DNA from 3 places in the Lysobacter stagni genome. Region 2 is predicted to be linked to each of the others. Evidence: riboswitches for the same ligand, from Rfam matches in the RefSeq annotation. Region 2 holds a riboswitch; each other region holds the start of a gene.
What was found. A riboswitch is a leader RNA that binds a small molecule or an ion and turns the genes downstream of it on or off. The one in region 2 is predicted to bind cobalamin.
Positions count from the first base shown of each region.

Region 1: another riboswitch for cobalamin. It lies ahead of QLQ15_RS00905 (ribonucleoside-diphosphate reductase subunit alpha); the one in region 2 lies ahead of btuB (TonB-dependent vitamin B12 receptor).
Region 3: another riboswitch for cobalamin. It lies ahead of btuB (TonB-dependent vitamin B12 receptor); the one in region 2 lies ahead of btuB (TonB-dependent vitamin B12 receptor).

Region 1 covers NZ_JASGBI010000001.1:192,718-202,158, forward strand. Annotated here, with positions in the region: gene pyk (pyruvate kinase) at 1-1,198, opposite strand, end outside; gene QLQ15_RS00885 (tetratricopeptide repeat protein) at 1,396-3,657, opposite strand; gene QLQ15_RS00890 (DUF3857 domain-containing transglutaminase family protein) at 3,654-5,690, opposite strand; gene QLQ15_RS00895 (HAD hydrolase-like protein) at 5,784-6,422, opposite strand; gene QLQ15_RS00900 (phosphoglycerate kinase) at 6,598-7,773, opposite strand; cobalamin riboswitch at 7,971-8,188, shown strand; gene QLQ15_RS00905 (ribonucleoside-diphosphate reductase subunit alpha) at 8,487-9,441, shown strand, end outside.
Region 2 covers NZ_JASGBI010000001.1:432,040-441,480, forward strand. Annotated here, with positions in the region: gene QLQ15_RS01895 (efflux RND transporter permease subunit) at 1-1,409, opposite strand, end outside; gene QLQ15_RS01900 (efflux RND transporter periplasmic adaptor subunit) at 1,419-2,600, opposite strand; gene bioD (dethiobiotin synthase) at 2,724-3,392, opposite strand; gene QLQ15_RS01910 (GAF domain-containing protein) at 3,462-3,947, shown strand; gene QLQ15_RS01915 (TfoX/Sxy family protein) at 3,944-4,315, shown strand; cobalamin riboswitch at 4,359-4,581, shown strand; gene btuB (TonB-dependent vitamin B12 receptor) at 4,721-6,592, shown strand; gene QLQ15_RS01925 (carboxypeptidase regulatory-like domain-containing protein) at 6,696-8,528, opposite strand; gene QLQ15_RS01930 (hypothetical protein) at 8,525-9,441, opposite strand, start outside.
Region 3 covers NZ_JASGBI010000001.1:2,966,652-2,976,092, forward strand. Annotated here, with positions in the region: gene QLQ15_RS13720 (cobyric acid synthase) at 1-769, opposite strand, end outside; gene cobD (threonine-phosphate decarboxylase CobD) at 766-1,749, opposite strand; gene cbiB (adenosylcobinamide-phosphate synthase CbiB) at 1,742-2,665, opposite strand; gene QLQ15_RS13735 (cobyrinic acid a,c-diamide synthase CobB) at 2,662-3,957, opposite strand; gene cobO (cob(I)yrinic acid a,c-diamide adenosyltransferase) at 3,960-4,586, opposite strand; gene QLQ15_RS13745 (hypothetical protein) at 4,583-5,197, opposite strand; gene QLQ15_RS13750 (hypothetical protein) at 5,216-5,794, opposite strand; gene btuB (TonB-dependent vitamin B12 receptor) at 5,826-7,694, opposite strand; cobalamin riboswitch at 7,806-8,038, opposite strand; gene QLQ15_RS13760 (mechanosensitive ion channel family protein) at 8,138-9,441, opposite strand, start outside.

The DNA.
Region 1 (9,441 bases), 240 kb from region 2:
AGATCGGCACCTGCGAACGGAAACGTGACAGGAAGCGCGCGGTGCCGCCCGACTCGGTCATGGCGATGATGCCGCGCACGCCGATGTGCTCGGACAGGAACATCGCCGCCATGGCGATGGCCTGGTCGGCGCGTTCGAGGTTGCGCGGCGCGGCTTCGAAATCGGTGTCGTGGTTGAACTGGCGTTCGGCACCCAGGCAGATGCGCGCCATCGCTTCCACCGCGCGGACCGGATAACGGCCGGCCGCGGATTCCTGCGAGAGCATCACCGCGTCGGTGCCGTCGATGACGGCGTTGGCCACGTCCAGCACTTCCGCGCGTGTCGGGATCGGGCTGTCGACCATCGACTGCAGCATCTGCGTGGCGGTAATGACGACCTTGTTGCGCTCCAGCGCCTCGCGGATGATCTTCTTCTGCAGGCCCGGCAGTTCGGCATCGCCGATCTCCACGCCCAGGTCGCCGCGCGCCACCATCACCACGTCGCTGGCGTCGACGATCTCCGAGAGATTCTCGATCGCCTCGGCGCGTTCCACCTTCGCCACCAGCGCGGCATCGCTGCCGTTCTCGCGGGCGATGCGGCGCGCTTCGTTCATGTCGGCGGCATTGCGGCAGAACGACACGGCGATGAAGTCCGCGCCCAGTTCCGCAGCGACCTTGATCAGTTCCTTGTCGCGCTCGGTCAGCGCGCCCAGCGAGAGACCGCCGCCGAGCTTGTTCAGGCCCTTGCGATCCGACAGCGCGCCGTCGTTGAGCACGGTGGTGATGATGCGTTCGCCGTCCACAGCGCCCACGCGCAGCTGCAGCAGGCCGTCGTCGAGCAGCAGCACATCGCCCGGACGCACGTCATTGGGCAGGCCGAGGTAGCTCACGCCAACCTCGCGCAGGTTGCCCGGGGGCGCATCGATGCTGGCGACGAGGTCGAAGCGGTCGCCGGTCTTGAGCAGCACGCGGCCTTCGGCGAACCGCTCGATGCGGATCTTCGGGCCGGGCAGGTCGGCCAGGATGCCGACCTCCACGCCGACACGCTGCGCGGCCTCGCGCACCGCTTCGGCGCGCGCGACCTGCGAGGACGGATCGCCGTGGGAGAAGTTGAGCCGGACGACATCGACGCCGGCGGTGAGCAGTGCATCCAGTACGCCCGGCGGATCGGTGGCCGGGCCGAGGGTGGCGAGAATCTTGGTGCGGCGTCTGGTCGTCATGTGATGCGAAGTCCAAAGAACCCGCCGACGCTAGCACAGCTGCCTGTCATTTCGGATTGAACGCATCCGCAAGCCCGCCATACCGCGGCGCATCGCACGAAGTGGTCTGAAATCACCCGCCCGAAAGCAGACCATTGCCTGTCCCGAGGCCACGCACGCGGGCGCAAGGACGCCGCGCGTGCGCGAACGTCGCGTGATCAGGGCACTGCCGCTTCGTCCTCCGGACTGACGTAGACGCGTCCGGACCGGTAAAGCGCCAGCCGGTCGCGGAAGCCGTCCGCCATGGCCTTGAAGCGCGCGCCATCCGCGCGTGCGAGCACATCCAGGCGCTCCACGGCCTTCGCTTGCAGGTCGGCCGCCTGCTGGTAACGCCCCACGGCCGCGTGGCAGGCGGCCAGTGTGTCCTGCTCCGGCAGGTCGAGCCCGGCGGGGTCGCCCATCTTCTCGGCCGCGGCCATGCCACGCGCGGCGTCGCGTGCATCCGGATAGGGCGAGGTGCACCACGCCCAGGCCAGCTCGTTGTACGCCCCGTCGTGGCCGGCCTCGATGCTCTGGTTCCACAACGCTATGGCCCTGGCGCGCGCCTCGGGCGTGCGCTTGCCGTGGTACAGCCAACTGCCATACGCGATGTAGGCGCGCTCTTCCTTGGCGTCCAGGGCGCGCTGGATCCACTGCTGCCCCCTGGCCTCATCGACCTTGCCGAAGTCGCCGCGGAAATAGCCCATCGCGAGCTGGGTCTGCGACAGCGCATCGCCGCGCTCCGCGTCGCCCAGCAGCCACTTCTGCGCCTGCGCCGGATTCTTTGCCATGCCCACGCCATCCACGGCCAGGGCCGCCAGTTCACGACGCGCGCGCGCGGAATCGTGGTAGTTCGCGAGCACCTCATAGAGGCCCACGGCATCCTTGGGTGTGCCGATGTCGGGCTTGTCCAGCAGGTACATGCCCGCCAGGTCGAAGGCCGCCTCGATGTCGGCGATCTGCGTCGCCGCAAAGAGCCAGGTGGCCGCCGAGGTCCAACGGCCGGCCCTGCGATCGTTTGACGACACGTGCCGCATCGCCCAGGGCTCTCCGCCGTGCGCGGATTCGAGGATGAGCCGCTCGCCACGCGCAGGATCGCGATCCGCTGCATCGCCATTGAGCAGGTCGTAGCCCAGCAGCGCTTGCGCGCGTGGCGCGCCCGCCGCGGCCGCCTTCTCGAGCCAGCGGCGGCGCTCGTCAGCCTGCTGACGCTGCCCGAAGTACTGCGCCAGCACCGAGAAACCAGCACCGTTCCCATTCTCGGCAGGGTCCGCGAGGAAGGCGATGTCCGAGGCCGACAGTTCCGCCTTCCGGTCGTCCACCTTGCGATACAGCGCCAGGCGGCGGGGCACTCGGCTGCCGCGCTCCTGCATGCGATCCAGACGCGTCTGCAGTGCGGCCGGATACGGCCCGTCGTCCAGCAGATCCCAGGTCATCGCGTAGTGCCCGGCTGCCCCTGGCCACCACTGGTCGGCGCGATCGAGGAGCTTCATCGCGGCCACTTCGTCACGCTCCAGCCCGATGCCGCGCGCGTACGCGAGTGCGAGGAGCACGGTGGGGATCGCCTCCTCCTTCTCCGCGCCTGACAACAGCGGCTCCACCAGATCGTCCGCGCAACCCTTGAAGGGCGATTTGTCACAGACGAGCAGCCAGGCCGACAGCGACACGACGCCGCCCTGTTGCGCCGCGGGCTTGAACGCCGCCACCTTCGCGCGCGGGTCAGCCGCCTCGTGTGCTTTGCGTGCGGCCATCAGGTCGACATCGGACGTGTCGCCCGCCTCCGCCCACGACTTCACCATGGTGATGGAGTAGGAGTGGCGCAGGGCGACGTTGCCGAAGACTTCGTTGTCGCGGTCGAGCGTGTAGATCGTATCGATGGCATCGAACGCGTAGTGGCGCTCGGTCTTCGTTTCCGGATCCCAGGCCGCGGCCACGAACGGCAGATAACGCCTGGGCCACAGCTCGGTGTAATAGAAATAGCTGGTCTGCAGACCGCTGGTCACCAGCAGTGCGACCGCGTCGGCCGGGGCCAGGATGCGGATCGGGTGGCTGACGGCCGGATCGCCCGATGATTCCAGAGCGTGGCGCGACAGCGCGGCCAGCGCCGCGAGTTCGCGGTCGGCGCCCGCATCGTCGCCCAATGCCTGCGCGCACAGGAACGCGACACGCCGGATCGCGATGCTGATCGGCGCATCCTGCACGGCCGTTGCCAGCGCGCCCTGCTGGCTCGCGCACCGCTGCGCATCGACCTTGATGGCGTCGTACCCTACCTCGTCGAGCACGTTGAAGGCGTCGAATCCTTTCTTCAGGTCGCCCTTCGCCAGGAACTGCTGCCAGGCCTTGTCCGCATCGAACTTCGGCGGCGCGGCCGCGAAGGCCGGGGTACCGAACAGCAGCGCGGCGAATGCGATCGTTAGCCGGCGGTGGAAACGTGCGCTCATGGCGTGGAGCCCTCGTCGATGACCCCACGCAGCAGCGCCTTCAGCCGCGCTTCGCGGTCATCGCGCTGCAGCTGCGTGGGAACCTGGAACCTCAGCTTGGCCGACAGGCTGTCGCGCACCTTGCGCATCTGCTGCACGTGCGCACTCACCTGCTCGGCGGTGAGTTCCGGCTGCAGCACCTTCATGTCGTAGACCACGTCCACCCTGGCGCCGTCGACCCGTACGCCGCGCCGGTAGTCGAAGCCGGGCGAGGCGAACCGTTCGTCCTCGTTGCCGAACACCGGTCGCCACTGTGGCGGCAGTGCGACCTGGATCCGGTGCGAATACTGCTTCGGTTCGCCCAGGTACAGCGGTCCGGTGCGTTCGACCGTTGTCGGCAGGCTGGTCGCGCGCGACAGGCTTTCCGCCATGACCTCCAGCGCCCGCCCCCCGCCCTCGCTCTCGAAGGGCGCAAGCAGGCGGTAGCTCTCGAGCATGGTCAGGCGATTGCTGTCCAGGTCATCCTGCACCCTCGGCGGCTGCTGCACCTCGACCTCGCCGAAACGCTGGCGGTAGAAGTCGGCGTAGCGGCGCGCGACGTCTTCCAGGCGCTCCCGAGCCATCATGCGGCGCGAGTAGTTCGCGCTGTCGCCTTCGTACAGCGTGCGCACTTCCAGCAACGCCGCGCGACCGTCGGCAGCGGGGCGATAGAGCTCCTCCACCGTCACGCTGTTGTGGGCATTGCGCGGCCGCGCGATCGGCTGCAGCGCGGTGATGCCGGCCGCGATGGGCAAGGCATGGCCGTAGGCGCTCTGGTCGCTTTCGGACGGATTGCCGCCTTCGGAGGTCAGCGTCGGGTCCACCCATACCGTCGCGTTGTCCACGCTCGCGCGAACGATCACGTGATCGAACAGCGAGGCCGCCGGCAGGTACTGTGCGACGGCCTGACCGCGATCCGCCGACACGAGCGCCGGCTCGGCACGGATGCCCATGCGTGCCAGCACCGTCGATAGCAGATAGGCCTTGTCCTTGCAGTCGCCGTAGCGTCGCGTCCAGGTTTCCGCCGGCGGCGTCGGACGGTGCGTGTTGTCGCCCATCTCCACGCCGAAGTAGCGTACCTGCTCCTGCACGGCGCGCAGCGCCGCCTTGAGCCGTTGCTCGTCGCTGCCGAGCTTGTGCCAGCGCGCGATCTGCGCCTCCAGGTCCGGCGGCAGCGCATCGACCTTCGGGTACAGCGGCAGCGCCCACGCCACCACGTCCGCCCAGCTGCGCCTGGCAGCTGCCTGCACGTGCGGATACGACCGGTACCAGCGCGGGTAGTCGCTCTCGTCGACATAGGCCGGCACGGCGTGGACCCGTGCAGTCGCCTCGACGCGGTCGGCGAAGGAGCGCACCTGCGGTTGCGGGGCCTTGCCCTCGCTGTGCACCGCCACGTCGGTGCCCGCATCGAAGATCGAACGGAAACGCATGTCCAGGGTCGGACTGCGCCAGCCCATTGGCATCGCCGTTGCGGTGTTGCCGGCGAGTACCGGATTGGTGCCGGTGATCGTGTAGCTGACCCTCACCACGTCGTCCACGCGCACGTCGTCGAGCACGATCAGTGCGGTGACCTGTCCGTCGGCGAGGTCCTGCTCGAAGTCGGTCTCGCGGCGCGCCAGCGAAATCCGCTCGGGCGCCAGCCGCGACAGCCAGCGACCACCGCGGCGCAACTCCACGCGATGGATCTTCAACTGCTGGTATTCCGGATTGAAGGAGATCTGGTATCGACCGGCCTCGCCCAGCAGCGTCGCGGACTTGGGCTCGAAGACGTAGTCGACGTAGTACGCGTCCTGGCCGCGGCGGTTGTCGATCTGGAGGTCGTACAGCCAGAAGCGCCACGGCGCGTCGCTGGCACCGGGCGCGGCCGGATCCCATTGCGCGGCGATCTCGGTGCGCTCGACGAAGGCCGGTTCGCCCCCTACCGAAAAACGATACTCGCCGCGCACGTGCTGCGTATCGGCGGCCCACGCTCCACCAGCCAGCGCGAGCGCCAGCAACCCCCACCAAACCCGCATGCGGATCCCCTCGTTGTCCCGCCGCCGATACTAAGGATTCAGGGAGCGCGACCACAACCGGCGGGGAGTGCCTCCGCGCCCGCCGGCGCCGCGTCAGGCCGCCAGCAGCGCGGCCAGTTCGCGCGGCGACGACGCCAGGTGCAACGCGCCGGCCTCGCGCAGTTCGGTTTCGCCGCCGAAGCCCCAGAGCACGCCGACGTTGCGCATGCCGTGGTGACGCGCGCCTTCGATGTCCATGCGGCGATCGCCGATCATCCAGCACGCGTCCGCCACCAGGTCGAAGCGTCGCAGCGCCTCGGCGATGAGCTGGTCCTTGTGGCTGATGCGTCCGTCCAGCGTGGCGCCGATCACGTCCACGAAGCAGTGGCCGAACGGGAGGTGGTCGACGATCTTGCGCGCGTGCGGCTCGTTCTTCGCGGTGACCACCGCCAGCCGATGCCCGGCGGCGTGCAGCGATTCGATGGTCTCGCCGATTCCGGCGTAGACCTCGTGTTCCGCCCAGCCGTGCGTCTCGAAGCGATCGCGGTAGTGCAGCACCGCTTCCTCCACGCGCGCATCGTCGTTGAGCAGCGGACCGAAGCTGGTGCGCAGCGCGGGGCCGATCCAGCGGCGCAGTTCCTCCTGCGGCGGCACGGGCAGGCCCATCTGCACCAGGGCATGTTCGACACAACGCGTGATGCCGACCGCCGAATCGATCAGCGTGCCGTCCATGTCGAAGAAGAGCGTGGTCATGCGTGTGTTTCCTCAGTGCCTGATCTTCCTTCTCCCCTCGCGGGAGAAGGTGGCGCGAAGCGCCGGAAGAGGGGGCGCCGCGCAGCGGCGTTCGGCGGCCCTGCCCCTCTCCCTGGCCGCCTTTGGCGGCCTGTCCCTCTCCCGCAAGGGGAGAGGGGGAACAGCGTGACGATCGTTACGCCGCCCGCGCCTTCAGCGCCGCCACCGCCGGCAGTTCCTTGCCTTCCAGGAATTCCAGGAACGCGCCGCCGCCGGTGGAGATGTAGGACACGTCGCGCTCGATGCCGTACTTGTCGACCGCTGCCAGCGTGTCGCCGCCACCGGCGATGGAGAACGCGCGGCTCGCGGCGATCGCGCGCGCCAGCGTTTCCGTGCCCTTGCCGAACGCGTCGAATTCGAACACGCCGACCGGGCCGTTCCACACCACGGTGCCGGCGGCCTTGATCAGCTCCGCATAGCGCGCGGCGGTCTGCGGGCCGATGTCGAGGATCATGTCGTCCGCGCCGACGGCATCGACGGCCTTGACCGTGGCCGGTGCATCGGCGGCGAAGGCCGGTGCGACGACCACGTCCGTCGGAACGGGGATGTCCGCGCCGCGCCCTTTCGCGTCGGCCATGATCTTCTTCGCCGTATCGATCAGGTCGTTCTCGACCAGCGACTTGCCCACGCCATGCCCCATCGCGGCGATGAAGGTGTTGGCGATGCCGCCGCCGACGATCAGCTGGTCGACCTTGCTCACCAGCGACGACAGCAGCTCCAGCTTCGTCGACACCTTCGAGCCGGCGACGATGGCCAGCAGCGGGCGTGCCGGGTTGTCCAGCGCCTTGCCCAGCGCGTCGAGTTCGGCCATCAACAGCGGGCCGCCAGCGGCAACCTTCGCGAAACGGATGGCGCCGTGCGTGGAGGCCTGCGCGCGGTGCGCGGTGCCGAAGGCATCCATGACGTACACGTCGCACAGCGCGGCGTACTTCTTCGACAGGGCCTCATCGTCCTTGCCCTCGCCGACGTTCATGCGGCAGTTCTCCAGCAGGACCAGCTGACCGGGCTTCACGTCGACGCCATCGACCCAGTCCTTCACCAGCGGCACCTCGATGCCGAGCAGTTCCGACAGACGCTTCGCCACGGGCGCGAGCGAATCCTCCTGCGTCCAGGTGCCTTCCTTCGGACGACCCAGGTGCGAGGTGACCATCACCGCCGCGCCCTTCTCCAGCGCCAGCTTCATGGTCGGCAGGGCCGCGGTGATGCGCTGTTCGGAGGTGATGCGGCCATCGTCGATGGGCACGTTGAGATCTTCGCGGATCAACACGCGCTTGCCTTGGAGATCGAGATCGGACATGCGGACGATGGACATGGATGCTTCCTCTGCTGGCCCTTCGGCGGAAGGGTCGGTGGGGTGATCGGGAGGTGTGGCGACCGGTCCTGCTGCGGTGTCACCGGCGGTCGCCGAGACGGCCATTGTCCTCCGCGCATCCCGCCCGGGCAAATCGCGCCCACATTCCGGATCTGCGGTTATCCACAACATTTTGCGTTGACTGATGCGCGCACCCCCACTATGTTGTGCCCGTCGGTGCCGACTCCTCGCGGGTCGGATTAAAAGGGAAGCCGGTACGGACGAAGGTCCAACTCCGGCGCTGCCCCGCAGCGGTATGGGAAACGAAGGTGGTCATGGCACTGGGCGCACAGCCTGGGAAGCGGCCACCGGTAGGCGACGCGATCCAACGCGTCTCGTCCCGAGCCCGAAGACCTGCCGACAGCCGCGCGTTGCACACCGCGCGGTGACCGGCCACGGAGTCTTCGGAGGGAAGACGGTCGGTGTCGCAGGCGATGGCACTGCCGTCGCCACGCCGTCTCGGTCTGCGCGACACCCCGTTTCCATGCTGATGACTCCCGCGCCCGCGTCGTCCTTCGAGGGAGAGGACGGCCAGCCGTGCGCCCACGCACCGGAGTCCTGCCATGAATGCCATCACCGAAGCGTCCGCCGTCGCGGCGCCCGTCGCCGCACCGAACCGCGACGCGGAACCGTCGCCCGGCTTCGCGCTGACGCCGCCCGCCGCCAACCTCACCATGACGGTGACCAAGCGCAGCGGCCGCCGCGAACCGGTGGACCTGAACAAGATCGTGCGCGCGGTGACGCGCAACGGCGAAGGCCTGTTCGCGGTCGATCCCATGCGCGTGGCCACGCGCACCATCTCCGGCCTGTACGACGGCGCGAGCACGCGCGAGCTGGATGAGCTGTCCATCCGCACCGCCGCCCTGCTCACCGCCGAGGAACCCGAATACGGTCGCCTTGCAGCGCGCCTGCTGGCCGGCGTGATCGAGAAGGAAGTGGCGGGCATCGAGATCCATGCGTTCTCGCAGTCGGTGCAGCGCGGCCACGAACTGGGCCTGATCAACGACCGCCTGCTGACGTTTGTGCAGGCCAACGCGCGCAAGCTCAACGATGCGATCGACGCCTCGCTCAACCTGCGTTTCGACTACTTCGGCCTGCGCACGCTGTACGACCGCTACCTGCTGCGCCACCCGACCGCGCGCACCGTGATCGAGACCCCGCAACAGTTCTTCCTGCGCATCGCCTGTGCGCTGAGCGAGGACGTGGGCGAGGCGCTCGCGCTGTACCGGCGCATGGCGCAGCTGGACTACATTCCGTCCTCGCCGACGCTGTTCAACTCCGGCACCACGCACGAGCAGCTGTCGAGCTGCTTCCTGCTCGACTCGCCCGAGGATTCGCTGGAGAGCATCTACAAGCGCTACATGGACGTGGCCAAGCTGAGCAAGTTCAGCGGCGGCATCGGCCTGTCGTACACGCGCATCCGCTCGCGCGGCTCGCTGATCCGTTCCACCAACGGCCTGAGCAACGGCATCGTGCCGTGGCTGAAGACGCTGGATGCGTCCGTCGCGGCGGTCAACCAGGGCGGCAAGCGCAAGGGCGCGGCCTGCGTGTACCTGGAGCCGTGGCATGCGGACGTCGAGGAATTCCTCGAACTGCGCGACAACACCGGCGACGAAGCGCGCCGCACGC
Region 2 (9,441 bases):
AACTGCTTGTAGATCTCGCCGGCCGAACCGCCCTGGAACGCCGACGGGATGAACACCGCCGCCAGCACCACCGTGATCGCCACGACTGCGCCGGAGATCTGCGTCATCGACTTGCGGGTGGCCGCCTTCGGCGACAGGCCTTCCTCGGTCATGATGCGTTCGACGTTCTCGATCACCACGATCGCGTCGTCCACCACGATGCCGATCGCCAGCACCATGCCGAACAGGCTGAGCTGGTTGATCGTGAACCCGATGAAGTACATGCCCAGGAACGTGCCCAGCAGCGCGATCGGGATGACCAGCGTCGGGATCAGCGTCGCCCGGAAGTTCTGCAGGAAGATCAGCATCACCAGGAAGACCAGCACGATCGCCTCGAACAGCGTCTTGATCACTTCCTTGATCGAGACGGCAACGAAGGTCGAGCTGTCGTACGGCGAGAACCAGGTCACGCCCTTGGGGAACGTGGACTGCAGTTCGTTCATGCGCGCGGTGACGGCCTCCGCCACGCCCAGCGCATTGGCGCCCGGCGCCAGCTGGATGGCGAAACCGGCTGCGGGCTTGCCGTCCCAGCGGCTGTCGAAGCCGTAGAACGTGGCGCCCAGGCCGATGCGCGCGACGTCGCGCAAGCGCACGCTGGTGCCGTTGGCGTTGGTGCGCAGGATGATGTTGCCGAACTGCTCGGGCGTGCTGAAGCGACCCTCGGCGGACACCGTGGCGGTGAAGCCCTGGCCTTCCGGGGCCGGGTCGGCGCCGATCTTGCCGGCCGCGAACTGCACGTTCTGGCCGCGCACCGCCTGCAGCACTTCCGTCGCCGACAGGCCGAAGCCGCGCAGCTGGTCGGGGTTCAACCAGATGTTCATCGCGTATTCGCTGCCGAACAGCTGGGTGCTGCCCACGCCTGGAACGCGCGCGATCTGGTCGAGCACGCGCGAAGCGATGATGTCGCTGAGCGCGTCGCGATCCATCGACTCGTCTTCCGAGCGCAACGCCACGACCTTCAGGAAGCCGGCGTTGGCCTTGGCCACGACGACGCCCTGCTGCGTCACTTCGGTGGGCAGGCGCGGGGTCGCCAGCGCGACCTTGTTCTGCACCTGCACCTGCGCGATGTCCGGGTCGGTGCCCGGTTCGAACGTCAGGGTGATGTTGGAGCCGCCGCTGGAGCTGGAGGACGAGCTGAAGTAGACGAGGTTGTCGATGCCTGTCAGCTGCTGCTCGATCACCTGCGTGACCGCGCCCTCGGCCGTCTCGGCGCTGGCGCCGGGATAGGACGCGGACACCGTCACCTGCGGCGGCGCGATGCTCGGGTAGGACTCCACGCCGAGGTTCATGATCGCGAGCACGCCGCAAAGCGAGATCAGGATCGCGATGACCCAGGCGAAGACCGGGTGGTTGATGAAGAATCTGGACATGGCGGGGGATTAGTCCTTCTTCTGGGCCTGGCCCTTGTCGGCCTCACCCTTGCCGGCCGGCGCCTGCGGAATCTGGCCGGTGGCGTCCACGGGTGTCGCCTTGGCCGGCTGGCCCGGCTGCGCGCGCTGCACGCCGGACACGACCACCTGGTCGCCCGGAGACAGACCGCTGGACACGACCCAGTTGGCGCCCTGCTGGCGATCGACGGTGACGTCCTTGCGCACGACCTTGCCGTCGGCGCCGACCACCAGCACGTAGGCGCTCTTGGCATCGCGCTGCAGGCCGACCTGCGGCACGAGGTACGCGTTGGACTGCTGGCCCAGCGTGGCCTTCAGCGTCACGAACGTGCCCGGCAGCAGGGTCTTCTCGGGATTCGGGATGCGTGCGCGCAAGGCGATGGCGCCCGTCGCCGGATCGACGATGTCGCCGGAGAAATCCAGCGTGCCCAGGTGCTCGTACGGCGTGCCATCGGGCAGCAGGACCTGCACCTTGCCCGCATTCGGGCCGGTCTGCGCACGGCGCACCTGCTCCAGCTCGGTCACGCTGAGGGAGAAGTTCACGAACAGCTGATCAATCTGGTCGACGGTGGTCAGCAGGGTCGCGGTGCCCTGCCCGACCAGCGCGCCCTCGGTGACCTGCTGCTTGCCGGCGCGACCGCTGATGGGCGCGGTCACCGTGGCGTAGCCCAGGTTGATGCGGGTGTTGGCCAGTGCGGCCTCGGCCTGCTTCACCGATGCGCCGGCACTGCGTTCGGCGGCGAGCGCATTGTCCAGGTCGGACTGCGAGACGAACTTGTCCGGCGCCAGGCGGCGCGCGCGGTCGGCGGCGGCCTTGGCGTTGGCGTAGTTGGCCTGCGCCGACGCCAGCGAGGCCTGCGCCTGGCCCACTTCAGCCTGCAGGGGTGCCGGATCGATCCGGAACAGCACCTGCCCGGCCTTCACGTCGCTGCCTTCCTCGTACACCCGGCGCTGCAGCACGCCGGCAACGCGTGCGCGCACGTCGGCGCTGCGGAATGCGGCCAGGCGGCCGACCAGATCCTTCTGCAGGGGGACATCGGACGGCTGCAGCTTCACGACGCCGACTTCCGGCGGGGGCATGTCGCCCTGCTGGGCCTGATCCTTGCCGCCACAGGCGGACAGTACGAGGGCCAACGCGGCGGCAAGCGCCACCGTGCGCGGGTTCTTGACCATGGGGGAAGACTCCGGTTCCGTCATGTACGAGCGTTGCAGCTCAGATTGGTTCTAATTCCTATACCGCCCAGTCTAACATTGTCGATGAACAGCCCATCCCCCATTGGTCACGGGATGGGGCGATCACGCCGGTTCAAGCAAATGCGCCAGCTTTGCCGGATCGGGTGAGTTGTGGAACGGAAGACGACCCCAGCACGGTACCGGCATCCGCTGCCTGAGCAGGGTGAAGTTGTCGTCGGCGCGCGCCATCGCCGGATCGATGTCGTTGGCGATCCAGCCCGCCAGACGAAGCCCATCGGCCTCGATGGCGCGGGCGGTGAGCCGGGCGTGGTTGATGCAGCCCAGGCGCAACCCGACGATCAGCACCACGGGAAGCTTGAGCGCGCGCACCAGGTCGCACTGGTCCAGGTCCGCCGACAGCGGCGCGGCCCAGCCGCCGACGCCCTCCACGACCACCGCATCGGCCTGCGATGACAGGCGCGCGAACGCCGCCTCGATCGGCGCAAGGGTAACCCGGATGCCGGCATCGGCAGCCGCCAGCTCCGGCGCCAACGGAAGGGGCAGCGCGAACGGATTCACGTCGTCGTAGGCCGGGCGCGGATCGCTTGCGGCCTGCAGAGCGAGCGCGTCCTCGTTGCGCCATCCCCCGGGCGTGGCATCGCAACCGCTCGCCAGCGGCTTCATGCCGACCGCGCGAAGCCCACGCAATCTCAACGCGTGCAGCAACGTCGCACTGGCGACCGATTTGCCGATGCCGGTGTCGGTTCCGGTGACGAACCAGCCGCGGGTCACGGCGCGCACCGGTTGGGACCGGCCGGGCCGCCCCCATTTACGCTGATAGACTGCATGAAAGAGGCGCTCATGTTCACCAGCGAAAGTCTAAGCGGCACCAAGACCGAACAGTACGCACAGCTGCTCGCGCAGGCGCGCGCGCTGCTCCATGGCGAGCGCGACCGCATCGCCAACGCGGCCAACCTGTCGGCGCTGGTCTACCACTCGCTGCCCTCGCTCAACTGGGTGGGCTTCTATTTCTACGACGGTACCGAGCTGGTCGTGGGCCCCTTCCAGGGCCTGCCGGCCTGCGTGCGCATTCCGCTGGACAAGGGCGTCTGTGGCGCGGCCGCTTCGACCCGCCAGACGCAACGGGTGACCGACGTGCACGCATTCCCGGGCCATATCGCCTGCGATTCGGCCTCCAATTCGGAGCTGGTGGTTCCGCTGACCCACGCCGACGGCACGCTGGTCGGCGTCTTCGATCTCGACAGTCCTGAATTGGGCCGTTTTGACGTTGAAGACCAGCACGGCCTGGAGGCAATCGCAAAGGCCTTCATGGAGTCACTGGAATGACGACGAGCACCGACAAGCTTCGCAACATCGGACCCAAGTCCGCCGCCTGGCTCCGCCAGGTCGGGCTTCGCACCCGCGAAGACCTCGCCGCGGCCGGCACGGTCGAGGCCTTCATGCGCGTCAAACGCGCCGGCTTCAAGCCCACCCTCAACCTGCTGTACGCCATCGAAGGCGCGCTGCAGGACTGCCATTGGCAGGAGATCTCCGAAGCACGCCGCGGCGAACTGATCGCCGCCGCTGAAGCCGCCATCGCCCTGCTGCCCCCGCCGCGCTACAAGCCCGCGGCCGCGCCTGTCACCACGACGCAGATGGGCGAAGACACGATGGCCATGCCCACGCTGTTCGACGAGCCCGCCGAACGCGAGTGACACCCTGAGCGGCCGCACGTCGCCGCCGACCGACCGATCGCGTAGACTGCGCGCGCCAGCAGGTGACCCCGAGGCATGACGCCAACGGGTTGAAACGGGAAGCCGGTGACGCCACGCATTCGCGCGGCCATTCCGGCGCTGCCCCCGCAACGGTAAGCGAGATCAGGCACGGCACACCGCCACTGTGCGATTGCATGGGAAGGCGCCGCGCCCGAGGGAAACCTCCACTCGCAAGCCCGGAGACCGGCCTGCAGGCAAGGGTCGTCACGGCCCGACACTGGTTGCGATGCGGAGGGCGTCGCGGCGGCGTTGCCGGCGCGCATTCCGTCCCCGTCACGCAGCCCGGTTCTCTCCACGACTTTCCGTCATGCCGACGCGGCACGTCCGCGCGCTGGAGAACCCACGATGTCCCTGCGTTGTTCCGCCCCGATCCACGCCCTCGCGCTTGCCTGTTCGCTCGCGCTGCCGTCCCTCGTCCACGCGCAGGCGCCCGCCACCGACCTCGACGAGGTGGTGGTCACGGCCAATCGCACGGCTGTCAGCGTCAATGACGCGCTGACGCCGGTGGAGGTGATCGACGCCGAAGCGATCCGTCGCAGCCAGGCGCGCTCGCTGCCGGAACTGCTGCAGGGCCGCGCCGGCATTTCGATGTCCAACCAGGGCGGACAGGGCAAGCTGACCACGCTGTTCCTGCGCGGCGCCGAATCCGACCACGTGCTGGTGCTGGTCGACGGCATCCGCATCGGTTCCTCGACCTCGGGCCTGGCCTCGTTCCAGGACCTGCCGGTGGAGATGATCGATCGCGTGGAAATCGTGCGCGGCCCGCGCGCCAGCCTGTACGGCAGCGACGCCATCGGCGGCGTCATCCAGGTGTTCACGCGCCGGGACCGCGGCGGCTTCGTGCCGCGCGTGCGCGTGGAAGGCGGCAGCAACGACAGCTTCGGCTACGGCATGGGCTTCGGCGGTGCGAACGAACGCGCTTGGTACGGCGCCGACTACCAGCACAGCCGCACCAGCGGCATCAACGCCTGCAACGGCTACTTCGATCCGGACACATTCGACGGCGCGGGCTGCTTCATCCTGCCCGACTCGCAACCCGACCGCGACGGCTACACCAAGGACGCGTTGTCGTTGCGCGGTGGCGTGACGATCAACGAACAATGGACGCTTGAAGGCCACGCGCTGCGCAACGAAGGCGACAACGAATACGACGGCGACTTCGCCGACCGTTCCGAGACGGTGCAGCAGGTCATTGGCGGCAAGCTGCGCTGGCGTCCGAGCGAGCGCGTTGACCTGCACCTCACCGCGGGCCGCAACGTCGATGCCTCCGACAATTTCCTTGGCGATGCATTCGTCGACTTCTTCAGCACCGACCGCGATAGCGCCACGCTGCAGGGCGATTTCGGCCTGGCCAGCGGCCAGCTGCTGACGCTGGGGCTGGACTGGCTGCGCGACAGCGTGGACGCCACCACGCAGTACGACGAGACCGAACGCGCCAACAAGGCCGCCTTCGTACAGTACCAGGGCCACTTCGGCGCGCAGTCGCTGGAAGCCAGCGTGCGCCGCGACGACAACGACCAGTTCGGCGGCCATACCACCGGCAGCGGCGCTTGGGGACTGACCTTCGCCGAGCACTGGCGCGTGCGTGCCGGTGTCGGCACCGCGTTCAAGGCACCGACCTTCAACGAACTGTATTTCCCGTTCTTCAGCAATCCGGATCTCGACCCGGAAGAATCGGAGACCTGGGAGCTGGGCCTGGCGTGGCTGGGCGACGGAATCACCGTCAACCTCGACACCTTCACCACCGACGTCGACGACCTGATCGCGTTCGATGCCAGCCAGAACCGTCCCAACAACGTCGACAGCGCGCGCATGCGTGGCGCCGAACTCGGCGTGCAGGCCACGGTGGAGCAATGGGACATCGCCGGCTCGGTCAGCTGGCTGGACACCGAGAACCGCAGCGGCGTGTTCGAAGGCAACGAGCTGGCGCGTCGTGCACGCAACAGCGGGCGCATCGACATCGACCGCGCCTTCGGTGATTTCCGCGTCGGCGTCACCGCCAGCGGCGAGGGCCCGCGTTTCGACGACGTCGCCAACACGCGACGCCTCGCCGGGTACGGCACGCTGGACCTGCGCGCGGAGTACGCGCTCACCCCGGCACTGACGCTGCAGGGCCGCGTCTCCAACGTATTCGATCGCGAGTACGAGACCGTGTCGTTCTACAACCAGCCCGGCCGCGAGTGGTGGCTGACGCTGCGCTACGCGCCCGCCGACTGAAGCGGCGAGCGAGCACCACGCATGAAGAAGCCCGGCGCCAGCCGGGCTTCTTCGTTTCGCACGCAGGCGCGGCGCATCGCGCTGGAGCCGCGCCCTCAAAGACTCAACGGCGACCTAGGCGCGATCGCTCCAGCCACCACAACACGCCACTGAGCAGCAACCAGGCCAGCCACCACGGCCATCGCGCGGTGGGATGGCGCGGCGCGGCCACGTCGGACACGGTCGTCGGCGCGGACGCCATCAGGCGCATCGTCGTCGTGCGGATGTCCTCGCTCGCCAGGCCGGTGGCCTCGCTGGCGCCGCGAACGAAGAACGCCTGCGTGCGCTCACCGGAACGCAGCAGATGCCAACCCTGCGATTGCGGCCAGAACGCCGCACAGGCACGCGTGCCCGTTGCCGGATCGCGCAGCACCGGTGCGATCGAGCCATCGGGCGCGATCACGCTGGCCGTGGCGTCGACGCCGCACAACGCGATGCGCTGTCCCTCGCGCGCGTCGCCTGGAATGAGGAAGCGCTGTCCGGACTGCGCCCGCGCAAGCGTGGAGACCAGCGAGGACCAGAGTTCGCCGTGCAGGTCGCTGCGTCCGGCCAGCACCCAGCGATAGCTGTCGGTCACCGGCCAGACGCCGACGCGCCCACGCCCCACGGCACGCCATGAACCCAGCGCGGTGCCGTCCTGTTCGGTCGTCAGCGGCACGGCGTCGCCAGCCTGCAGACGCAGCGTCCGGCGCGTCAGCTCAGGTACGTCCTCGACCTGCGCATCGTGCGCGCGCGGCGCATCGCGCGAACCCGGACCGATGCGCGCGCGTGTCGCGTCGTCGTCGCTGATCGCCACGCGTGGACGCGCGGCCGTGGTATCGCCGCCACCGCTGCTGTCGAACCCCAGCGCCCGCAAACGGCGGCGCTCGGCATCCGACGGCGTCGCCGTCATGCGGACCAGCAGTCCCATGCCGTTACGCACCGCCTCGTCCAGCGCGGCACGCGATGTTTCGCCCAGCGCCGACCAGGCGCGCTCATCAACGATGGCCACGTCGAAGCGGGCAAGATTTCCCGCGTTCACCACCAGCGGCGCATCGCCAAGTTGCACGCCGCCGCCAGCCGTGAGTTGTGCATGCGACGGCAATCCGGCATCGCGCAGCCAGCGACGCAGGTACTTCACTTCCGGTCCGGGCGCACCGGCGAGCAGCAGGACGCGCGGCGGTGCGACCGCTTCGACCTGCAACGGCAAGGCGACCGAATCGATGGTTCGCTGGCGTGCATCGACCACGCGCACGTTGAACGCGGCCGCGCCGGGCGTGCGCACGGTGGCCGACAACGAGAAGCGGCCATCGGCCGGCAAGGCAACGCGGTCGACGCGGCGGCGCGCAGGATCGAGCAGTTCGGCGAATCCATCGGAGACGCCCTCGGCGCGACCACTCACGCGGAACGCGGTGCCCGCGGCAGCGCGATCGGGCCCGTCGAGTTCGACCAGTCCACGCGGCAGCGGCGCCGCATCGAAGGTGAGCGCGATGCCGCTCACCGCGTCGCGATCGCGCGGCACCAGCCCCTGCCCCACCACGCGCACGCGCTGCGTGCCGGGGTGCTGGCGCAACGCGGTGGCCAGGTCGGGCACGCGCGCGACACCCGACAGCGCGGGCGCCTCAGGCAAAGCGAGCTGTGCGTCGCCGGGCACGGCCTCCATGCGCGCCGCCGTGGCACCGGCGGTCGCCACGACCAGCGTGCCCGCCTCGCCGGGCACCGTCGGCGGCCACAAGGCGAAGTACAGCAACGCCGCGCAGACCGGTTGTGCGATCAGCAACAGCGCGACTCGCCACGCGCGCGAACGCGCAGCATGCTCCGCGCCACGCTGTCGCAACAACAGGCGCGTGCAGGCAATCGCCACCACGAGTATCAGGACCGCGATGGTCGCATTCTGCGGTGTGAGCATGGAGGTCATCGCGCCGACTCCCCGCGCAGCGCATCCAGGTAGCGACGACCACTCGCATCGCCATCGTCGCGCCGCGGCACGGACGTCGCCGGTCGCGGAAGCAGCGGCCACAGCTGGGCGCGCAGGTCGTCACGGCAACGCGCGCATTGCGGGTCGGCGCGCAGTGCTTCAACCGCGGCGATGAATGACAGGGGATCGGCGATGCGGGACTCGTTGGCGCGCAGCCAGCGTTCCAGAGCAGGGAAATCGACCGGGGGTTGCGCGGTCGTCGACGGCGAATCGTCCAGCGCGCGCCACAGCGCGGACAGCGTGGGGTCCGGCGCGGTCGCCGACGCCATCACCTCGGCGCGGTTGTCGATGCCGGCACGGTCGCCGCCCATGCGCCGGCTCTCGTCGATCGGCGGCAGTTCCGGCCCCACGCGCGCCAGATAGATGCGGCTGGCCTGCTGCACTTCCTTGATCCGTGCCAACGCGCGATAGGCGTGCGGCAGCGCCTGCTTCGGATCGCCCTGGCGCAGGTGCAGTTCCGATTGCCACATCGCGTCCAGCGCGGCCTTCAGGATCGTGCGCGTCTCCGGATCGAGCAGTGTCGCTGCCTCGGCATGGTCGTGCGTGTGTCCGTATTCCTCGAGCACCGAGCCTTCCTGACCGAACGTGGCCGAGGGCGCTTCGCTCGCGACGTGATCATGGTCGTCGTGACCGGATTCCTGCGCCGTGCCGTCCTGTTCGTGGTCGCCCGTTGCCGCATTCGCATCGCTCGTCGGCGGCGGTTTCGGTGCACCCTCGGCTTCCTCGCCCAGGAACTGTCCATAGCGCAGACGCAGGATGCGCTGGTCCACGCCGATCGCGTCGCTGCGCTGGAGGAAGCGTTCGGCGGGAAGCGTTCGCTTCTCCTTCAGCAGCGCTTCGGCGTCGATGATGA
Region 3 (9,441 bases), 2.5 Mb from region 2:
CCGGCACGACCACGCGCAAACGGGCGCCAGGCACGGCAATCCGCGCGGCGGGCAATGCGTCCTCGGCCTCCAGGTGCAATCCATGCAGGTACGGCAGGACGCCGAGCACCGGCTTTCCGGTCTCACGCTGCAACCAGTCCAGGCCGGGTTGCAGCAAGGCGATGTCACCTCGGAAGCGATTGATGACGAATCCGGCCACACGTGCGCGCTCACTGGCGGACAGCAGCGCGAGCGTCCCGACGAGGTGTGCGAACACACCGCCGCGGTCGATGTCCGCGACGAGGATCACCGGGCAGTCCACCGCTTCGGCGTAGCCCATGTTGGCGATGTCGTTCGCGCGCAGGTTGATCTCGGCCGGACTCCCCGCCCCTTCCACCACCAGCACGTCGTACCGCGCGGCCAGCCGCGCATGCGAAGCGAGCACGGCATCGCGCGCGACACGCTTGTAGTCGTGGTAAGCGACCGCGTCGAAGTTGGCCACGGCGCGGCCATGGACGATCACCTGCGCTCCGGTGTCGCTGTTGGGTTTCAGCAGCACCGGGTTGAAGTCGCTGTGCGGCTCCAGTCCGCACGCTTGCGCCTGCACCGCCTGCGCGCGTCCTATTTCCCCGCCGTCCACCGTCACGGCGGAGTTCAGCGCCATGTTCTGCGGCTTGAACGGCGCGACCGGCACGCCCTGCCGGTGCAGCCAACGGCACAGCGCCGCCACCAGCGTGCTCTTGCCGGCATCGGACGTGCAGCCCTGCACCATCAGCACGCGCGCGGTCACGACATCACCTGGGCGAGCGCGAGATCCAGCCGCGTGAATCCGGCCTCATCCGGAGGCAGGCCGAAACGCAGGCTCGCTGGTGACTCGAACAGGCGCGTGAGGATGCCGCACGATGCCAGCGCCTCGTGCAACGCCGGGGCGCGCGCGTCCCGACGCCACTGGAAGAACGCACATCCTGCCGACGGCGTGAGTGCGTGCGCGTCGAGCAGGCGCCGGAGCCGGTCGCCCGTATCGGCCAGCTTCACACGCGCGTCGGCATGCCACTCGCGATCGGTCAGCGCGTGCTTCAGCACGTACCGTGTCGGGCCAGCGACCGTCCACGGCCCGAGCAGGTCCCGCAGCGGATCGAGCACCGCGCGCGTGGCGCACACGAACCCTGCACGCGCTCCCGCCAGTCCGAAGAACTTGCCGACCGACCGGAACACGATGAGACCGGGATGTGCGGTGTCGGCGCACAGGCTGCGCTCGGGTGTCGCATCCATGAAGGCTTCGTCCACCACCAGCCAGCCCCCACGCGCGGACAGACTCTCATGCAACGCAAGCAGTGTGGAGCGATCAAAGCGATCGCCACCCGGGTTGTTGGGATGGATCAGCACGATCACGTCGAAGCGTTCGCGCGAGGCCAGCAATGCATCGGCGGGCAATGTTTCCACCGCGTGGCCGGAACGTCGCCACGCGTGCGCGTGTTCGGCGTAGCCCGGCTCGATCACGCCAACGCGACACGGGATGCGCAGCCGCGGCAGCGCCTGGATCGCCGCCTGCGTACCGGCAACGGACAAAACCTGCGGTGCGCCGTAATAGTCTTGCGCCGCTTCGATGAGGCCATCGTCGTCTTCGGGCAGGCGGTGCCATGCCGTCGCCGGCACTGCGGGTACGGGCCACGCGAATGGACTGATGCCCGTGGACAGATCGAGCCATCGATCGGGCGCTATTCCGTAACGACGCGCCGCGCGCAGCAGCCGGCCACCGTGCTCAAGCATGAAAGAGCCTCCACGCATACGACGCCGCGATCGCGACGACGATCCAGACCCGCACACCGTTGCGCACCATCCGCAATGCCGCGGCAATGGAATCGGCGTCGGCGGCGGCGCCCTCGCCCAGCACGGGACGCGTCTCCCAGGTTCCGTGGTACGGCGCGGGTCCACCCAGGCGAACCCGCAGCGCCCCCGCGCCGGCAGCCATCACCGGTCCGGCATTCGGACTGTCCCATTGGCGAGCCTGCACTCGCCAGCAACGTAGAGCGCTCGCGGTGTCGCCGAGGACGGCGTATGTCGCCGCGGTGAGTCGCGCGGGGATGAAGTTGAGTGCATCGTCGATACGCGCGGCGGCCCAGCCGAAGCGTGCGAGGCGCGGCGTGCGGTAGCCCCACATCGCATCCAGCGTGTTCGACAAGCGATACAGCACCGCACCGGGAGCGCCCAGGATCGCGAACCAGAACAGCGCGCCGAACACGGCATCGTTGCCGTTCTCCAACACCGATTCGGTGGTGGCAGCCGCCACCTGCGAGGCGTCCAGTGCGTCGACATCGCGACTCACCATGCGCCCGACCGCCAGGCGCGCGGTGTCCAGCGCTCCATCGCGCAGCGCGGTCTCCGCGCGACGCGCGTGTTCGCCCAGGCTTCGATGCCCGATGGCCGAGTACAACACCACGGCCGACCACGCCCATCCTGCGGTCGCGGACAACGCAGTGAGCCAGTGCGACGCAAGCGCGGTCAATGCGACGGCCGGTAACACCCCGAGGCACCACGCGAAGGTTCCGGCCATGCGCCCGTCGCGGTACAGCCGCGTTTCGATGGCGTGGGCCAAGCGTCCGAAACCAACCAGCGGATGTGCGCGGCGCGGTTCGCCCAGCACGGCATCCAGCAGAGCGGCGGCGAGCATCGCCAGCGCCGTCATGGGCGGAACAACCTGATGGCGGCTTCAGGGTTCGAGGGGAAGTAGAAATGCACGAAGCTGGCCGTCATGCGCGCCTGCCGATAGACCGCCTCCCGACTGGGACCGCCGTTCGGGTTGTGGCTCGATGCCAGGGCCGGTGAATCGATGGTTGCGCTCGCGTAGTGGAAGGTATGTCCGCGCAATTCACCCTCCGGCAGCACCACCGACTGCAGGCCCAGCGCAGCCAGCCGCGCTTGCATCGCCGCGCTTCCGCGCAGCAGCCCCGCCATCGGATGCGCCTGGCCTTCTCGGTCGGCCAGCGAATCGAGTGCGAACAGCATGCCGCCGCATTCGGCCAGCATCGGTTTGCCCGCGTCCCGATGCGCATGCAGGGCCCGGTGCAGGTCGCGCCCCTCCGACAGCGTCTGCAGGTGCAGCTCCGGGTAGCCACCGGGCAACCACACCGCATCGCAGTCTGGCAGGGCATCGCCCGCGAGCGGCGAGAAGAAGCGCAGTTCCGCGCCCGCCTCGCGCAGCAGGTCGAGGTTGGCCGCATACAGGAAACAGAACGCGGCATCGCGTGCGATCGCGATGCGCATCCCCGTCAGGGTACGTGGCACCGTTGCGCGCTGGCCGGGTGCGAACCCCACCTGCGGCGGCAGCCCGGTCGATGCATGCGCCGCCCACGCGTCGGCCAGTGCGTCCAGGCGTGCGTCGATATCGGGCAACTCGTCGGCGGAGGTGAGTCCAAGGTGGCGTTCCGGCAAGGCGAGTGCTGCATCGCGGGGCAACGCGCCGAGCCAGTGCAGCTCGGGTGGAAGGCTGTGGCGAAGCAGGCTGGCGTGATGCGCGCTGCCGATACGGTTCGCGGCCACGCCGAACACCTCCAGACCCTCGCGGTAGCGGGCCAGGCCCGTCGCGAGCGCGCCGAAGGTCTGCGCCATCGCCGAGCCGTCGATCACCGCCAGCACCGGCAACCCGAGTGCCTGCGCGAGGTCGGCGCTCGACGGCGCGCCATCGAACAATCCCATGACGCCTTCGACCAGTATCAGATCGGCCTCGCCCGCCGCGGCATACAGGCGCGCGCGCACATCGGCCTCGCCCGTCATCCACAGGTCCAGTGCATGCACCGGCGCCCCGCAGGCGCGTTCCAGCACCATCGGGTCGAGGAAGTCCGGGCCCGTCTTGAACACGCGCACGCGTCGTCCCTGCCGCGTGTGCCAGCGGGCGAGCGCCGCAGTCACGCTGGTCTTTCCCTGCCCCGAAGCGGGCGCGGAAACCAGCAAGGCAGGACAGTGACGAAGCTCGCCCATCGCTAGAGTTCGATCCCGTGCTGGGCCTTGATGCCGGCCTTGAACGCATGCTTGACCACGCGCATCTCGGTGACCGTGTCGGCGGCATCGACCAGCGCCTGCGGCGCACCGCGACCGGTGATCACCACATGCTGGCGCGCCGGCCGTGCGGCGAGCGCATCGAGCACCGCGTCGAGGGCAACGTACTCCTTCGCCAACGCGATGTTGAGCTCGTCCAGCAACACGAAGTCGTACGCCTCGTCCGCCAGCATGCGTGCGGCCACGCCCCACGCGGCGCCGGCCTTCTCCACGTCGCGTTCGCGGTCCTGCGTTTCCCAGGTGTAGCCCTCGCCCATCACGTGGTAATCGACGCAATCGTCGAAGTGACGGAAGAACGCCTCTTCGCCGGTACTGAAGCTGCCCTTGATGAACTGCACCACGCCGCAGCGGAAGCCGTGCCCGAGCGAACGCGCGAGCATGCCGAACCCGGACGAACTCTTTCCCTTTCCGTTGCCCGTGTTGACCACCACCACGCCGCGGTCGATGGTGGCCCGGGCGATGCGGCGGTCCACCAGTTCCTTCTTGCGTTGCGCGCGCTCGCGATGGTGCTCGTCCTCATCCAGGCCGCGGCGTTCCGTGCCGCGGCTCATGCGTGTGCACCGTGACGGGCGGCGAACCGCGTACGCGCCAGACGCCATGCCGCCCGCACCGCGAACGCCAGCCCGACGTAACCGGCCAACGTGCCGAGCGCGCGCGGATAGTAGTGCGGGATGCGGGCGATGAAGCCCGACAGCGTGGGTTCGGCATACCGGCCGGAGAAGAACCAGAAGCCGCCCTTCGACAGCGCATAGGCCACCGTCGCGCTGGCGACCAGCACCAGCACCAACCGTGGCACGCTGGCCAGACGGTCGCGATGCAGGCCGGCGTACACGTGGCCACCCAGCCAGAGCGACGCATACGCGAGCGCGAGCGCCCAGTAGGCGGGCGACAGACACCAGTCGGTGATGGTGCCGCTGGCGAGGCTTGCGATGTCGAGCAGCGAGGACAGTACGAAGAGCGCGGGCAACGCCCACAGGGGACGCAGCAACGCACCGGCCAGGAAGAACACCGCCCACGACGCGCTCGGCAGCGCATCGACGCTTGCGAAATGCTGGCCGCGCGTGCAGATCATCAATGCGGCCAGCGCGCCTGCGGTGAGGATCTGGGCGCGGGTGGTCGCCAACGGCAGTGCGGATTCGGAGATGGAAGGCGTGGCGGTCATGGCAATGCTCCCGTTCGATCAGGGCTGAGTGGCGTGGGCAGCGCGATCGCGCAACGCGCGCGTCGCCAGTCCGTGCAGGGCCAGCGCCACGACGACGTAGGCCATCGTGGTTCGCACGAACAGCGGCCCCCACTGCCAGGCCCGCGCGAGGTACTCACCCAGGTGCGGGTTCTCGTAACGGCCGCCCAGCCAGTAGAACGCGCCGTTCGAGATGGCGAACGACAACGTCGCGCACAGCAATGCAACGCCGGAAGCGCCCAGCATCGATATCCAGGTGGGCTGCAGGCGCCCTGAGAACGCGCGCCCGCCGTACCACAACACCGCGTACGCCGGCAGCAGGAAGGAGTACGCCGGCGTCACGCAGAAGTCGCTGACGCCCGCGTGCTCGATGGCCACCCAGTCGATCGCCACCGCCAGCGCGATGAACACCGCGAACTGCCAATGTCGCCGCAGGTACAGGCCGCCGAGGAAGAACAGCGCCATCGACGCATCCGGAAGGTGCAGCACATCGCCGAAGTGATGGAAGCGCGTGGCGACCATCAGCGCGGCGAATGCGGCGAACAGGACCAGGTTGACGCGGCGGGTCAGGGATTTCATCGGCGACCTCTCGAAGTGGCGGAGCGTTGGGTCAATGGGCGACCGGCTGGTAACGCAGGGTCAGCAGCCAGGTGCGACCCGGCTGGTTGTAGAGCGCGGCGGTCTCGTAGCGCTTGTCGAAGACGTTGGCGACCGACGCCTGCACGCTCCACGCCTCGTCGAAGGCCCAGCCCGCGCGCAGGTCCGCCAGACCGTAGCCGCCCATGCGGGTGGTGTTGGTGAGGTTGTCGTACCGTTCGCCGGCACCACTGACGCTGGCACCGACACTGAATCGATCGAAGCGGCGGTCCGCATCGATGCGACCGCTCTGCTTCGCGCGGCGCGGCAGCACGTTGTCGCGGTTGGGGTTGTCGCCGTCGTTGCGCGGATCCAGCCAGGTCAGGCTGCCGCGCAGGTCCCAGTCGGCCAGCGTCGTGCCCGCGACCAGCTCGATGCCCTGGATGCGCGCGCGGTCGATGTTGTTGGGACCGCCGAAATCGCCCAGCGATGCGTCGAAGGCGATCATGTCGTCGATCTTCGTATCGAAGGCATTGACCGACCAGTTGCCCCAGTCGTGCTCGCCGCGAAGTCCCAGTTCGACACTGCGCGATGTCTCGGGGCCCAGGTCGGGGTTGCCGTAACCGGGGTAATACAGTTCGTTGAACGTGGGCGACTTGAATGCGGTACCGACACTGGCGCTCAGGCGCAACGCATCGGTGAAGTCCCAGCCCCATAGCAGGCTGCCGGTGGTCTTGCCGCCGAACTGGCTGTCGTCGTCCCGGCGCGCGCTCAGCTGCAGCGACTGGTTGCCGAAGTCCTGCTGCCACTGTCCGAACAGGCCGCGGTTGATGCGGCGGTCGCGCGCATAATCGGTGTTGCTGTGGACCTCGTCGCCCAGCCAGTCGTAGCCCAGCGTGAGCAGTCCGTCGCCCAGGCCAAGGTCGCCCTGCAGCGAACCCAGCCTGCGTCGTGTATCGAAGGTGGACGAATACGTCCCGTTGAGGAAGTTCTCGCTCAGATCGGCGCTGGTGCCCAGGCCCAGAGTGAACTTCATCCGCTCGCCCGGCGCATAGCGGACGCGGCCACCGATCACCTGCTGCACGGTATCGGCCTCGTTGTTCGCGCTGCCGTCGTACTCGTTGCGGCCTTCCGCGCGGAAAGCGCGCACATCGGCGTCCCACTGCGGGTTGAAGCGCCAACCGCCCTGCACAGTCAGCGACGTGTTGCGATAGCCATCCTTGTCCGGATCGAAGTTGCGCGTACCGCGGTAAGCGTTGATCCCGTCGGTGTCCTGGTGTGCCGCATTGATCGCGTACCAGCCACGCGCGTCCGCATCGGACGAACGACCACCGATGCCGGCCGACAGCCGCTGCGTGTCCTCGCTGCCGATGGCGGCACTGAGGCTGGGTGCGAACGAACCCTGCGGCTTGCGGGTGAAGATCTGGATGACGCCACCGAGCGCCTCCGAGCCGTACAGGCTGGAGAAAGGCCCGCGCACGATCTCGATGCGTTCGACCTGCTCCAGCGGAATGTCCTGGAGCGACGCGCCACCGCTGGTGGCCGAGCCGATCTTGATGCCGTCGATGAGCACCAGCACGTGGTCGGATTCGGTACCGCGCAGGAACACGGACGTCGCCTTGCCCGCGCCGCCGTTGTTGGCCAGCGAGATGCCGGCCCGGCCGGTCAGCAGGTCCGGCAAGGATGCCGGTTGCAGGCGTTCGATCTCGGCGCGATCGATCACGGTTACTGCGGCGAGCGTCTGGTCCTGCGTGCGCGCGGTGCGCGTGGCGGTGACGACGACCTGGTCCAGGTCGGTGGCGGCGACGTCGGCCATGGCCGGCGCGATGGTGGAAATCGAAGACAGCACGGCAACCGCCAGCACGCGCCGACGGATGGAAGAAAACTGCGGATGCACTGACACACTCCTTGACCGCGCCTGCCCGCGCGGGAACGTTGGAAAAGGACAGGCGGAAGGAAGGTGTGATGGCGGCAACAGGCACGGAGTCCTGGCCGCATGACATTCGCCCACCGCATGTCACGTCGCTCCATGGCCGGTCTCCGGGCTCGCGAGCGAAGCAGGATTCACCTGGCTTCCGGTCCGCGCCTTCCCATGCGTGAGCACAGTGGCTTCGTGCGGATCGTTGTCTCGCCTACCGTTGCGGGGGCAGCTCCGGAATTGCCGGTCGTGCAAGCACGACGCGGCGCACCGGATTCCCGTTTCAACCGCCGGACAAGCCGGCGGTCACCTTGGGCGGGCGCAGTCTAGCAGCAGTACGGCCGGTTGCGCAGACCGGCGTCACATGGCGATGCGTCATATGTGCAGAGCCGGCCTGCTTGACGGAAATCAACGCAACACGGATGTGTTCATGCGCCATCGCCTGCCGGCTTGTGCGGCGGCGCTTGCGCCGCGAACATCGCGGCGATGTCGCCCGACAGGCTGCGCAGGTGCATGTCCTGCTGCGGGAACGGGATCTCGATGCCCGCCTCCGTGAGCGCCCGGTACATGCGCGTGACCAGCTCGCTGCGGATGCTGACGGAGTTGTCGTAATCGTTCGTCCACGCGCGGATCGCGAAGGTCAGCGAACTGGCGCCCATCGCGGTGAACAGCACGGCCGGCGCCGGATCGCGCACCACGCCAGGCGTGGACAGCGTCGCTGCGCGCAACAGGTCCGCGATGCGCGCGGGATCGGAGCCGTACGCCACGCCCACCTCCACGTCGATGCGGCGGTTGCGGTCGAGCAGCGTCCAATTGGTGAGCTTCTCCGACAGCAGCGTGCCGTTGGGCACCACCACGTCCGCGCCTTCGAAGGTCTTGATGGTGGTCGCGCGCATGCCGATGTCGCGCACGCGGCCGGACGTTCCGGTGATCTCGACCACGTCGCCGGGCTGGATGGGGCGCTCGAACATGAGGATCAAGCCGGAGACGAAGTTGTTGACCACGTTCTGCAGGCCGAAGCCGATGCCCACGCCCAACGCGCCGAACACGAACGCCAGCTGGCTCATCTGGAAGCCAGCGGCCGACAGCGCCACCACCACGCCCAGCAACAGCAACGCGTAGTACGTCAGCGAGGCCACGCTGTTGGCCACGCCGCGCGGTAGCGACATGCGCGTGAGCACTTCCTCCTGCAACAGGTAGCGCACCGATTTGGCCGCCCAGAATGCGATCAACACCGAAACCGCGAAGATCAGCACATGCCCCAGGCTGATCGTGATCTCGCCCAGCCGGAACGTGTACGACAGCACGGACGAGGTGAACGCGTAGATCGGCCGGAAGATGCGGAAGCGATTGGTCGTGAAGACCAGCCAGCCGATCGTGGCTGCCAGCACGATCAACCGTATCACCAGCAGCGCCAGGGGCGGCGCATGCTCACGCGAGAGCCGGAAGCGCGGCACACCGTGCCGGGCCAACAGCAAGCGCACCAGCGCGACGAACACCGTCACGCTCGCGTACAGCACCAGCGCCAGGTAGCCGCTGTCGATGACGCCGCTGACCAGCATCTCGGCCAGCGACACGTTGCCGAACACGTTGGAACCCACCGATATCGCCAGCAGCGCCACGCTGACCCAGGCCGCGATGTGGACGGCCTTGCCGACACGCCCGACCAGGCCCGAATGGCTGACATGCCGCGAGCGCCACAACAGCCACAGCGTGAGCAGCAGCGCCAACG